2 regions of the Metabacillus sediminilitoris genome follow, and region 1 is predicted to be linked to the other one. Evidence: predicted binding sites of a transcription regulator. Region 1 holds the regulator's gene; the other holds the start of a gene.
What was found. The regulator NrdR, encoded in region 1, represses ribonucleotide reductase genes. The targets are predictions, from matches to a motif close to AACACNATATATNGTGTT.

Region 1 (6,981 bases):
CGTTTTTTCTTCTGCCCATTGCTGATATTGTCTGTGTTCTTGTTTTGCAAGATCCATTGCAGCTTTTACAGTCGTAATTTGTTTCCTTGTCCAATGACTTGCGATTTTTTGTACATACCCTTTCGTTAGCTTCATATTTGTTTTCAACATAACGTAATAAATAAGAACATTTACTACACCAGCTTCGAGTTTTTGGGCGATCATCACTTCTTCAATAATTTGTAAATCACCAGCACTTGGCGTTGCCCCACCGGCAATATCAGTTAAAAATTGACGAGGCGATATTGTTTCTAATTGATAAATTAGCTCTTCTTCTTGTGTGCGCTCTTTTTTTTGTATCTCTGTTCGCGAATGAAGGGGTTGTGTTTTATCTACTAACCCTGGGAGCTCATCTCCATATTGAAATTGATACCAATCTCTTGCAGATTTTCTAAGCTGCTCAATGTCGATTTGATCGTCTTGACTTATGCTGTTCATTAACACATTTTTCATGTCAATCGCATTAATTCCGTATAAGTATGATAGTTTTTTAATAACATCCTTAACGACTGGCGTAATCGCCTTAATTGGGATAATAGCATCTGATAACCCAGAATAGAATAAGTCGAAATCAAACCCAGCATCAGTAATTTCCATTGCAGCCCGCTTATTCGTTTGTATATATTCTTTATCATTTGAGAGTGATAAATCTTGAAAAGTTTCACTATTTACTTTTGCGATCATATTTGCGGAATGCCCTGAGTCAAATACTTCATTAAAAGACCTTGTAATATCTTTCATCCCATCTTCTATTTTTTGGTCCGTGAAAAAATGCTTTAATTGTAAATACTTATTTTTACCCACTCGATTGTAAAGATAAATATTTAATACGCCGTCTTGAAAAAATTCATTTGGCTTTAAAGGTGCTTGAAGTTCATAAACATATCGTTTTACATCACCAGTATCATTAACAAATGTTTTTATTAATCCAAGGCCTTCTAACTTCAAACGTTCACGATAAATGTCACGCAAATTACTTTGCATAATCGTCATCAAACTATGGTGAGTGGTTTCCACGCCCCATAATCGATTTTCCTCTAATTCTCCCCATAATGTCATGTAGAGACTAAAACATTTTGAACCAATTAATGGCTGATAAAGTAATGTTAATATCTTCCTATCTATGTCCTGTAGGACCGAGCTGCTTTTCACCGAATAACGATCGATAGCAAGTAATTCTTTCCAATGCTGATCCATCTAATTCAAACCTTCCATTTAGAATTGCGAAACACCTGCTAAAGACTTAGGCAAATAAGACACCATATAATGACATGTCTGCTTGTTATTAATAGGTTGCTTAAACCCCGAGACAATTACGTCATGAAGTAAGTCTTGTTACCTGCACCTACACGTCCAATGCAGTCTCGAGCTAGGCGCCAAAGCTTTACATGATCACGATGTCCAATTTACTGAAAAGAGAGCTTGAAGATTTATTCTTCATTAGCTCTCTTAGCTACTTTATTTTACTTTTTTGATAAGATCAGTTAATTCTTCAATAAAGACGTTAATATCCTTGAACTGTCGATATACTGAAGCAAAACGGACATATGCAACCTCGTCAATTAGTGCTAGCCTGTCCATAACCATTTCACCAACAAGCTCACTATTCACTTCTGAAACTCCTTGATTTCTTAACTCTTTTTCTATTTCATGGACTAGATCCTCTAGTTGCTGTAAGGGAACTGGTCTTTTTTCACAAGCCTTAATTAGACCTCTTAAGATTTTGTCTCGGCTGAATTCTTCCCTTGTTCCTTCTTTTTTTACAACAATTAATGGAAATTCTTCAACCTTTTCAAAAGTAGTAAAGCGATATTGACATTCCTCACATTCTCTGCGACGCCTAATTGATCTCCCTTCATCTACAGGTCTTGAGTCAAGTACTCGAGTACCATTATGCTGACACGAAGGACATTTCATCTAACCAACTCCAATTCAACCGCATAATTTAAAAGACAATTTTCGTATAGAAATAATTTATCAATGATCGACTTGAAGTATCATACTTCACTCTTTATCTACTACTACCTGTCCCAACTAATGTTAATTTTTGGTCAAGCTTTTTATATAACTCAAGGATTACCTTTTTACTAAAACCAAAATCAGTTGGTAATGCCGTATTCGTAGAGGCGGTGAAATCTATAGCCGTTTCATAAGGACGGACTGAAATGACTGTAACAATTAAAAAAGCTTTCCTAGGACGGTCTATATTTACACTCATCTCTCCACGTTCTTCTGAAATAGATGTAACCGTCATGCCAGGTGTTTCTTCAATCATTGTTTTTACAGCTTGTAATGCATTTTTATTAGTAGTTTTATAATAATGACTTTTCAAGTCGGGGTTACGATGTTTTTCACCTGTCTCTTGGTGTGTACTAAAAAAATCCTTTAATTTTGCAAAGACACTCATTTTCTATTATCCCCCTTTAATTACTATTTTTTCAAAGTGTGTCGAAAGAAAGTTATTCTACTCCTATAATACTGAAGTTTTCCAATAATAAAAAGAGGTGCAGATTAAATAATCAGCACCTCTGACTTTTCATTCAATTTCATTTCATTAAAGAGCTTTTGCCTGAGCTTGTTTTACTTGTACTGGACCCATTCCTCTAGGAATTTCGATATTTTCACGCGTTTGAGCACCTAATGATTCTGCAATATAATCAGCAGCAATATTTGGATTTAAGTCACCGCATGTATAAACATCAATACTAGCATAGCCATGCTCAGGAAAACTATGAATGGTTAAATGTGATTCTGAAATGATAACAACTCCACTTACACCTTGTGGAGCAAATTTGTGAAAGGCAACCTCTCTTATTTCAGCACCAGACTTTAACGCAGCATTTACGAATGTTTTTTCAATGTAATCCATATCATTTAACTTATCAAAATCGCAACCCCATAATTCGGAAATTACGTGTCTACCCATTGTTTCCATATTCAATGGATCCCCCTTTAACTATTTTTTAACATGAATTCTTCGCTTAATGGTATATGTCTAACTACCACGGGGGAAAGTTAGTCCAGAGAGGTCCTAACCCTTTAAGTAGCCGTAACACCTTTGCTTATATAAGAAGTTCACGAAAAATAGTATACTTTGTTTGTATATGTTTTGCAACAAACTTTTTTAAAAAGTTTGTTAATAGTTAAAGGGTAGTTAATGAACATGATGGTATTACACGTTTTATCATTTCCAAACCTAAGCAAATTAAACTTCTAATAAATTGTTCATCTTATGAGCAACTAATTTTGTTAAATCTGTTACCCTGCATGAATAAGCCCATTCATTGTCATACCATGCTAACACTTTAATCTTATGTTCTTCCATCACCATTGTTGATAATCCATCAATAACTGCAGAATTTGGATTCGTATTAAAATCAATGGATACCAGCGGTTCAGTTGTAAAATCTAAAATTCCTTTTAGACTGCTGCTTGAAGCTTCAGTAAAGGCACGATTAATATCATCAACTGTGACACTCTTTTCTACATCAACAACTAAATCCACCAACGATACATTTGGTGTTGGTACCCGTAACGCCATACCGTGAAGCTTTCCTTTTAGATGTGGCAATACCAGCGTCAATGCCTTTGCTGCGCCAGTTGTTGTAGGTATAATCGACTGTGCACATGCTCTAGCTCGTCTCAAATCCTTATGTGGGTTATCGATATTGTTTTGATCATTTGTATAAGCATGAACTGTTGTCATTAATCCATTTTTAATGGTAAAAGCATCATCAAGAACTTTTACAACTGGTGCTAAACAGTTTGTTGTACATGAGGCATTTGAAATTATTGTATGCTTCTCATGGTCGTAGTCATGATCATTTACTCCCATAACAATCGTTACATCCTCATTTTTACCAGGTGCTGTTAAAATGACCTTTTTTGCACCTGCAACAACATGTTTCATTGCTTGATCTTTACTATTAAATTTACCCGTAGCTTCAATAACAATATCAATATCTAAGTCTTTCCAAGGCAGCATTTGCGGGTCACGTTCATTGATAAGTAACACATTGTTTCCGTTTACAATTAAATGATCATCACATGCTATTACTTCCCCATTAAACTTACCATGATTGGTATCGTATTTTATTAAGTGTGCCAACGTTTCCGCCGGATAACTTGCGTTTATCACCTTAATATTCATATTTTCTGTGATTGCATTTCGGAATACCATTCTCCCAATACGACCAAAACCATTTATTGCAATATTGGCTCTCATCATATTACCCCTCTCATATATGTGTTATACTAATTGTTGATTTAATAAATATAGTATAACATATATATTTAAAAAAGGGATAATTATTATTACTTTTTTTGAAATTTTACACGATATTTAATAGAATGCACAAAAAAGGAGACTAAATAAGTCTCCTTTCATTTTAATCCATTCAAAAATTCAATTACTTGCGCTTCGGTATCTTCGATTGAACCGTTATTATTAATAATAACATCAGCAAGCTTTACCTTTTCCTTTAAAGGCAGCTGTGACTGTATTCTCATCATGGCCTCTTCTTTACTATAGCCATTACGGTTCATTAATCTCTTTAACTGTGTCTGTTCATCGACATACACAAGTACTGTTACATCAACCATATGTGTTAATTTGCTTTCAAATAACAATGGAATGTCTAACACTACTTGTTTTGCGTTTTTCTCTTTTTCTTCTTGTTTTTGCTTTAACATTTCTTTACGTACAGCTGGATGGACGATTTCATTTAATTGTTGACGGTTTTTATCATTAGAAAAGATAATTGCCCCCAGCTTCTCACGATTGATTGTTTGATCATCGAGTAAAATGTCTTGACCAAATGTTTTAACAATTTGTTGATATGCAGGTTCTCCAATTTCAACGACATCTCTAGAAATTTTGTCAGCATCAATAATTCGAATTCCTTGATTCCGAAACATATTGGAGACTGTGCTTTTACCACTTGCAATTCCACCTGTTAACCCAATTACGACTGTCACTGTTTTTGCCTCCATTGATCATAATTTCCATAATCCTATCATAATTAGAATGATCCCTGGCAGGCAAGAAAATTTGTCCATCCAGTCAAATTTTGAAAAAAGATAACCAGATTTGATCCCGATTGAAACAAATAAGGAACTCATACACGCCACTAAAATACTCATTTCCAAAGGAGAATAACCTAATAAAGCTGCACCTATTCCTGCACCAAAGGCATCTAAAGATAGCGCAACTCCTAGCAAAAATGCCTCTACTCCTGTAATTGTACCCGATTTATCGATATCCGCTGTCATTGGTTTCCTCAGAATATTGATGACAATGCCAAGAGTCTTTATTTCAAAATTAATCAATGTTTTTTCTGTTTCTTCATCAGAAGATTCCTTTGAAGGTCTAAAAAATTGATACAAAACCCACGCTCCAATTAAAACAAGGATAAATCCTCCAAGCTTATCAGTCACATAAATAGGAAAAACCCTTGCCATTAGATCACCAACAAGCATAGCTACTAACAAAGTTACGGCCGAACAACAAGCAATAATAAAAATAGATTTAAATGGAATTCTCATCTTTCTCATACCATACGTAAATCCTACCGAAAAGCTATCTAAGCTTACTGCGAATGCTAATAATAAAAGTGATGCATATTGAAACATAAGAGCCTAGCCCCTTCCTTCTAAATGCTAACATAGTGTATGATAAACGCCTATGCAATGTGAAAAGCTAAAGTAAGGTTTACAATAAAAAAGGCAAAAAACACATGAAGTGTCTTTTGCCTTTTTTAAAGGAAAGAAAGGAAATATTCTATTCATTGTTTTTATTTAGTCAAGTTCCATTTATGTAGATAAACTCAGCATATGAAATAAAGGTAAAAAATCCCATATGCATGAAGTCTATACCTGTCCTCGATAAACAAAATACTAGCACATTCCCTTGTTATTTCTGACATTTTTCACAATAATGAGTGCCTCTGCCGCCAACAACAGTCCTTGTTAGGATCGTGCCACATTTTTTACAAGGTTCATCTGTTCTACCGTAAACAAATAATTGTAGTTGAAACATACCAATTTCACCTTGTGTATTAACATATGATCGAACAGTGCTACCCCCTTTTTCCACTGCTTCCTGAAGAGTAGAAATAATCTCCTTGTGCAATCTTTTATATTCGCCCGCTGTTAACTCACTAGCTATTCGCTCTGGGTTTATGCCAGAACGAAATAATGCTTCATCTACATATATATTACCTAGTCCAACGACAACACTTTGATCTAATAATGCTGTTTTTATTTTTCGTGTCGTTTTATTTAGACGCTCGCGTAAATACTTTGCTGTAAATTGTTCACAAAATGGTTCTGGCCCAAGCTGTAAAAGAGGAAGCTCATTTTCTTCTTCCCCTTTACTAAATAAATGCATGGTGCCGAACTTACGAACATCTCGATAACGTAATTCTGAACCGTCCGTAAAGGAAAAAATAACATGTGTATGATGGTCATACTCTTCTTCAGGCTGAAACAATCCGTATCGTCCCTCCATTCGTAAATGGGAGACTAAAACATAGTCATCAAGAATAAACTTTAAAAACTTTCCTCGACGGTGTACATCATGGATTGTTTGTCCAAAGAGTGCATCTTTAAATTGTTCTATTTCAATTGGCTTTTTTATAATTTTAGGCCAATGAATCGTCACTTTTTGAATCTTTTTTCCAATAACTAGCCCATGCAGTGTCCGACGTACTGTTTCGACTTCTGGGAGTTCTGGCATACCTTCACTTCCTTATTGCGTATTCCATCTTTAAGTATATATTTTGTTTTCATATCAATCTGCACCATTATATGATTTGCCATAATGGTAAGATGTTCAAGCACTACCTCTTTATTATTTCGCATCATACCAAGAGTCACCATAAGAGTAATCCACCTTTAATGGTACGTTTAGCTCAACTGCATTTTCCATAACTTCAGGGACTA
Region 2 (6,981 bases), 310 kb from region 1:
ATTGTCCCAGTAGATCCCGTAGGAGCAACAGTTAGTAAATGTGAATTTCGGATTCCGTATTCTTTTACACCCTCTAAAATATCAGCAGGCATCTTACTCATATAGCCAGTTTGTGCAAATGCTTCGCGAAGACGATTCGTATCAGCTTCACTTTCACCAACTAAGAAAGGAAAGCTTCCTTTTTCTTTTGCTAATTCAATTGATGCACGGTAAGCTGTTGTTGCGATTGTTTCAAATACTTTATCAACAAGCTCATTTCCTTTTTCTGAACCATATTCTGTTTCACAGTAAATGAGGAGGTCATGCAGACCCATTACACCCAAACCGACGCGGCGTTCACCAAGTGCCTGCTTTTTATTTTCTGCTAAGAAGTATGGAGTTGCATCGATTACGTTGTCCTGCATTCTAACACCGACTTCAACCGTTTTTCTTAGCTTTTCGAAGTCTACTGTTTTTGATTCTTTGTTAGCCATTTCAGCTAAATTCACTGCAGCAAGGTTACATACAGAGAATGGTGCTAGAGGCTGTTCTCCACATGGATTTGTCGCAACAACTTGTTGACCATATGCTTTAGCATTTGTCATATCGTTCGCGTTATCAATAAAGAAAATACCTGGTTCTGCTGAATATGTCGCACAAATATTAATGAGATTCCAAAGTTCTTTTGCTTTGATTTTACGATATGTTCTAACTTTATTACCTTGTTTTTCCCATTCACGTACATCGCCGACTTTATGCCAGTTCTCATTGTAGGCTTTCATCTGTTGTTCATTATAGCCTTCAACATCTGGGAATCTTAAATCATAATCAGCGTCATTTTCAACTGCTTCCATAAAATCTTTCGTTAATGTAATGGAGATGTTTGCTCCTGTTAAAAACTCAGAGTTATGGACACTGTAAGTTCCGCCTGTTCGCAGCTTCAATTCAGCATCTTTAATCACTTTTTCACTAAAGCCACCTGTTCCAGGAATGTGCTTATAGTTTACAATCCCTTGATACATATCAATTTCCTGCTGTGATAGCGGCTTAAATTTCAATTTATCTTGAGCGTATTTTTTAATCGATTCATCGTTTGTGTTTTCGATTAAATAACGTAAAATTCTTGGATTTTGCATTTTTGAGATGATGAATTCAATGATGTCAGGATGCCAGTCCGCTAGCATGATCATTTGTGCGCCTCTTCGTGATCCACCTTGCTCAACAAGATGTGTAAGTTTCGCAATATCATCTAACCATGATACAGATCCTGATGATTTCCCATTTACGCCGCGTGCTAATGTGTTACGTGGACGTAAAGTTGAACCATTTGTTCCAACACCGCCACCACGACTCATGATTTCCATGACCTGCTTACGGTGCTCAGAAATGCCTTCACGTGAATCTTGTACAAATGGCATAACATAGCAATTAAAATATGTTACATCTGTCCCAGCACCTGCTCCATATAAGACACGTCCTGCTGGAATAAAGTTTAAATGAACGAGTTCTTGATAAAACTTCTCGAACCATTCTTTACGTTTCTCTTCCGTTTTTTCAACCGATGCTAATCCCGTTGCATTACGTTTTGCAATTTGTTCGTAAAAGATTTCAAGCGGTTTTTCAATGACGTCTAATGAGCGTTTCACCGTACCTGTTTCTACTTCTTCAGGTTTATCCAAAGAATGACGATACTCTTCGTCTACAAGTACACTTGCTGTCTTAGCCTCCCAGTCAATTTCTTTAATATAACCAAGACCACGCGCAGGAAACTTAGGATCCTCTTTTATTGTCAGGACAACAAAGTCTCCTTCAGATAAGGTGATTTTCTCCGTATCCTTAAACGTATAACGATCAAGCATAACAAGTCTTGATACACCCTTATGTGTTAATTTCATATCCTCTGTAATTGGATGAACTTGTGGGAATGCTTTAATATCTTTATTGAGTTTCTCCACGTTTACGCTCATTTTTTGCTCAGTACCAACAGTCATTGTCACAACTCCTCTATCTATCTCTCTATTAAATGTTCTGATTAAACTTACCATATCTCACAGAACAATTCAATATATAGTGTCTAGGTTTTATTATATAATACTACATATAGTTTTTAGGTCAACATTTTACCAATTTGTCAAATCAATAACTTACTAAAAAAGACAGAAAAGATGAGGTTTAATAGGATTTATTCAAAAAAATGAGGAATTTTGAAGAATTTTGTCACTTGCGCAATTTCATTTGTGATCTTTTGTTGATTTATTAAGGTTCTCAATATTTTTGTCGAAATTCCCCCAAAAAAATTCATCCTTTTTTTGCACGCATGATGAAGAAGACGCATCCCTTAGATTACGTCTTCTTACTTATCCTATTTTACCTTTTAAAATTCCACTCATCACTTTCATACTTCTCTTTAGCAATTTTCTCAACGAATTCAAGCTCTTCAGGTGTTAACTCATATGACTCTAATTCAATATTTAAGCCTTTCTCAAAACCTTCTTTAAAAGCCTTTTTCGCTTCATCTATCGTAACTGGTTTTTCGCGAAGCATATTAGTTGCAACTGCTTTATTTTTAAAGGCACGCTGCATTCGTTCTCGCACCCTGTCACTGGAATAATGAAATAAATCAAACAACATATCCTCATCAAGGTCAAGCAAGATAGATCCATGCTGCAAAATAACACCTTTTTGACGTGTCTGTGCACTGCCAGCAACTTTTCTTCCCTCTACAACAAGCTCATACCATGAAGGTGCATCAAAGCAAACCGCAGAACGAGGTGATTTTAATCCTTGCTTTTCCTCATCTGTCCTTGGAATCGCAAAATACGCATCAAGTCCTAAATTTTTAAATCCCTCTAAAATCCCTTCAGATATCACTCGGTATGCTTCAGTGACCGTTTTAGGCATGTCAGGATGCTCTTCTGATACGATTACACTATATGTAAGTTCGTTATCATGAAGGACTCCACGTCCACCTGTTGGTCTTCTTACAAAGCCTAGTCCATACTTTTTTACTGCTTCTAGATTAATTTCTTTTTCCGCTTTTTGAAAATAACCGATTGAGAGTGTTGCAGGATTCCAGCCATAAAATCTAATGGTCGGTGGAATCTCCCCTTTACTATGCCATTCTAATAACGCTTCATCCAGAGCCATATTAAAGGCTGGTGAACAATTACCTGAATCAATATAACGCCAAACTTCTTTCGTCATTTAGTAACCCTTCTTTATAAAGATTTTCACTCTTGTAAGTCTAGCAGAAGTTTGCTTAGATGAAAATAATCTTGCATATTATCTAATGACATTTAAGACAAGCTCTTATATAATAATATAGGTCTACAATAGCGTTCATTTGATCAATCAATCAAGAATTACAACATAAAAAGGGGTCGAGCACTTTGACATCATCAACTTGGTTTTTAATCATTTTAGCCGCAGCGCTAATTAGTTACTCTGCATTTACTTTTTTCTATCAAAGAAAAATAATGAAACATTTAACAGAAGAAGAATTTCGCGGTGGTTATCGCAAAGCACAGCTTATTGATGTACGTGAACCAAACGAATTTGAAGGCGGGCATATTTTAGGGGCAAGAAACATTCCATTATCACAGCTACGTCAACGCTATAAAGAAATCCGTTCAGACCAGCCAGTATACTTATACTGCCAAAACACAGTACGCAGCGGCCGTGCAGCTCAAATGCTAAAACGGAAAGGTTATGGAGATTTAAACTGTCTAAAAGGCGGCTTTAAAGGCTGGACAGGGAAAATCAAGAAGAAAAACTAAAGATTAAGGTCACACCCTATTCTTTACATTCGGATGTGACCTTATTTTTGTTTAATTAATTATTTTGCGAATCCGATCATTTGTTTAATAAAAGAGAATCCAGATCTCTGTTCGAGTTTAATACGTTCTTGTCTGTCTTGATGCTGTTTAACAAAAGCTAAGAAACGTTCCTCTCTATCATCTGTTTGTCTTTTAATAAACTCCCGTTCACGATGAATTTCTCTTTTAAGGACTTTTCGTTCTGTTTCAATTTCCTCTTTATACATTTCACGTTCTGCTTCAGAATGAACGGATAAATTAGAGATCATTTCTTGAACATCTGCAAATTCAATTCTTGCTACCTCAGTTTGCAATTTAGCTGTTTCATTGATTTGATGACTGACAGAGAATACAACATTTTGTTCGATTTCCTTTAAGCGTGCATCAATCTTTAACATCTTCTGAACATCTGATGATTCAATAAATGCAGTAATTTTTGAGAGGGATTCTTTGATATCTTTCACTTCATTTTCGACTATAGCGGTTTTCACATTCGTTCTTTCTACAGTTTGATTCTGCAAGAGCTGCTTAATCGTTTGTACATCCATATTGCTGTCCTTAAACGACTTAATCTTTCTTAGTGTTTCAATATTTTTTGATGTAAGTAAACGTGTGTTGTTTTTCTCATCTCTTTTTATAGAAAGGAATTCAGGAAATTCATTTTCCCATTCTTTCAAAAGATACGTTTTTTCTCCAATTAAGGATGCTGCCTTTGATATTGTTACATATTTGATCGCCAATCTATCCACCAACCTTCTTTTTATTTTTTCTTATTTTATTTATTCTTCATAGGTTGGACTGTTTTCCTCCTAGTCGACAAAGCTTCTAAAAACTAGTCATAATGTTTGTGTTTCCTTTGCAATTCGGCAAAGAAACACAAAAAAACTGACTTATTGTAAGGTTCTCCCTACATAAGTCAGTTTTTCAATTTATTTTTGATATCTTAATATTGGTTTTCTAGCAGCTGTTGTTTCGTCAAGACGTTTTACAACCGTTGTATGTGGTGCTTCTTGAACGACTTCAGGTGTTTCTTCCGCTTCTTTCGCAATTTGGATCATTGCGTCGATAAAGGAATCAAGTGTTTCTTTCGACTCTGTCTCTGTTGGTTCAATCATAATACATTCTTCAACATTTAGAGGAAAATAAATTGTTGGCGGATGATAGCCGAAATCTAGTAAACGTTTAGCGATATCAAGTGTACGAACACCAAGTTTCTTTTGACGTTTACCTGATAACACAAATTCATGCTTACAATGCTGATTAAATGGCAGATCATAAAACGGCTGCAGTCTGCGCATCATGTAGTTCGCATTTAAAACAGCATACTCGGTTACAGCTTTTAACCCGTCAGGACCCATTGTCCGAATATACGTATAGGCACGCACATTAATGCCAAAATTTCCGTAAAATGGCTTCACACGACCAATCGACTGTGGTCGATTGTAATCAAATTGATAGCCTTCTTCTGTTTTCACGAGTACAGGTTTTGGTAAATATGGAATAAGGTCTGCTTTAACACCAACAGGACCCGAACCTGGACCACCACCGCCATGTGGACCTGTAAATGTTTTATGAAGGTTAAGATGGACAACATCAAAACCCATATCTCCCGGTCGAGCTTTGCTTAGTACTGCGTTAAGGTTCGCACCATCATAATATAACTTCCCACCTGCATCGTGGACAATTTTTGCCATTTCCAAAATATTTGCTTCAAACAAACCAAGTGTGTTTGGATTTGTTAGCATTAAGGCTGCTGTATCTTCCCCCACAACACGTTTTAAATCTTCTAAATCTACTAGACCATTTTCATCTGATTTTACTGTAATTGTTTCAAAGCCTGCTACTGTTGCAGAAGCCGGATTCGTACCATGTGCTGAATCAGGAACAATAACTTTTGTTCGTTTCGTATCGTTATTTGCTTCATGATACGCACGAATCATCATTAAGCCTGTCCACTCACCATGTGCTCCTGCAGCAGGTTGAAGAGTCACTTCGTCCATGCCAGTGATTTCTTTTAAATGCTGCTGAAGATCGAATAATAATCCCATAGCACCTTGAACTGTTTCTTCCTCTTGTAATGGATGAATATGTGCAAAACCAGCCAAACGAGCAACATTTTCATTTATTTTAGGATTGTACTTCATCGTACAAGAACCTAATGGATAAAAACCAGAGTCAACTCCGTGATTACGTTTTGATAAAGCCGTATAATGTCTCATTATATCTAGCTCTGAAACCTCAGGTAACTCCGCTTCAAACTTGCGAATATAATCAGAAGGAATCAGTTCGTCTAATGAGAGTGCTTCAACTTCAAGCTCTGGTAAGCTATACCCTACACGGCCTGGTTTACTTATTTCAAATATTAATGCTTGATCTTGATTACTCATTGCCATCCCCCAATTCCTTCACAAATGTATCGATCTCTTCTTTTGTACGTAATTCAGTAACAGCGATCAACATATGATTTTCAAGTTCAGGATAAACTTTTCCTAAATCAAAACCACCGATGATTCCTTTTTCTAACAGCTTTTTATTTACTTCACGAACTGGTTTTGATAGCTTCACAACAAATTCATTAAAAATTGGCTGTGCAAATGGAACATTTAATCCTGCTTTTTGACAAGCCTTTTTTGCATAATTGGCTTTTTGGATATTTTGAATAGCCATTTCTTTCACACCTTGTTTCCCAAGTGCAGTCATAGCGACAGATGCAGCTAATGCATTTAACGCTTGGTTAGAACAAATATTAGAAGTCGCTTTATCACGACGAATATGTTGCTCGCGAGCCTGAAGGGTTAAAACAAAACCGCGCTTCCCATTTTCATCTGTTGTTTGACCCACAAGGCGTCCTGGAACTTTTCTAAGAAGCTTATTTGTTACTGCAAAATAACCACAGTGAGGTCCACCAAATGCAGTTGGTATTCCAAATGGTTGAGCATCACCAGCAACAATATCTGCACCTAATGCTCCAGGTGGTGTTAAAGCGCCTAATGCTAATGGATTAGAAGAAACGATAAACATACTTTTACCCGTATGAGCAATTGGTTCAATCTCTTTTAAAGGCTCAATATGACCAAAAAAGTTTGGATATTGAACGAGAACAGCCGCAACATCATCATTCATTTCTTTTTGAAGAGCCTCTAAATCAGTCACACCATCTTTTAATGGTATCTCAACAACTTCAATG

Region 2: a site for NrdR is predicted at 2,037-2,054, ahead of GMB29_RS19225 (vitamin B12-dependent ribonucleotide reductase). Genes of this name have one in related genera too.

What each region holds. Positions count from the first base shown of each region.
Region 1 covers NZ_CP046266.1:4,312,819-4,319,799, forward strand. Annotated here, with positions in the region: gene GMB29_RS20780 (replication initiation and membrane attachment family protein) at 1-1,236, opposite strand, end outside; gene nrdR (transcriptional regulator NrdR) at 1,498-1,956, opposite strand; gene GMB29_RS20790 (cytosolic protein) at 2,051-2,446, opposite strand; gene speD (adenosylmethionine decarboxylase) at 2,594-2,974, opposite strand; gene GMB29_RS20800 (glyceraldehyde-3-phosphate dehydrogenase) at 3,245-4,264, opposite strand; gene coaE (dephospho-CoA kinase) at 4,423-5,016, opposite strand; gene ytaF (sporulation membrane protein YtaF) at 5,035-5,670, opposite strand; gene mutM (DNA-formamidopyrimidine glycosylase) at 5,951-6,775, opposite strand; gene polA (DNA polymerase I) at 6,890-6,981, opposite strand, start outside.
Region 2 covers NZ_CP046266.1:4,000,886-4,007,866, forward strand. Annotated here, with positions in the region: gene GMB29_RS19225 (vitamin B12-dependent ribonucleotide reductase) at 1-1,970, opposite strand, end outside; gene GMB29_RS19230 (lipoate--protein ligase family protein) at 2,347-3,183, opposite strand; gene GMB29_RS19235 (rhodanese-like domain-containing protein) at 3,369-3,755, shown strand; gene GMB29_RS19240 (MerR family transcriptional regulator) at 3,815-4,534, opposite strand; gene gcvPB (aminomethyl-transferring glycine dehydrogenase subunit GcvPB) at 4,724-6,181, opposite strand; gene gcvPA (aminomethyl-transferring glycine dehydrogenase subunit GcvPA) at 6,174-6,981, opposite strand, start outside.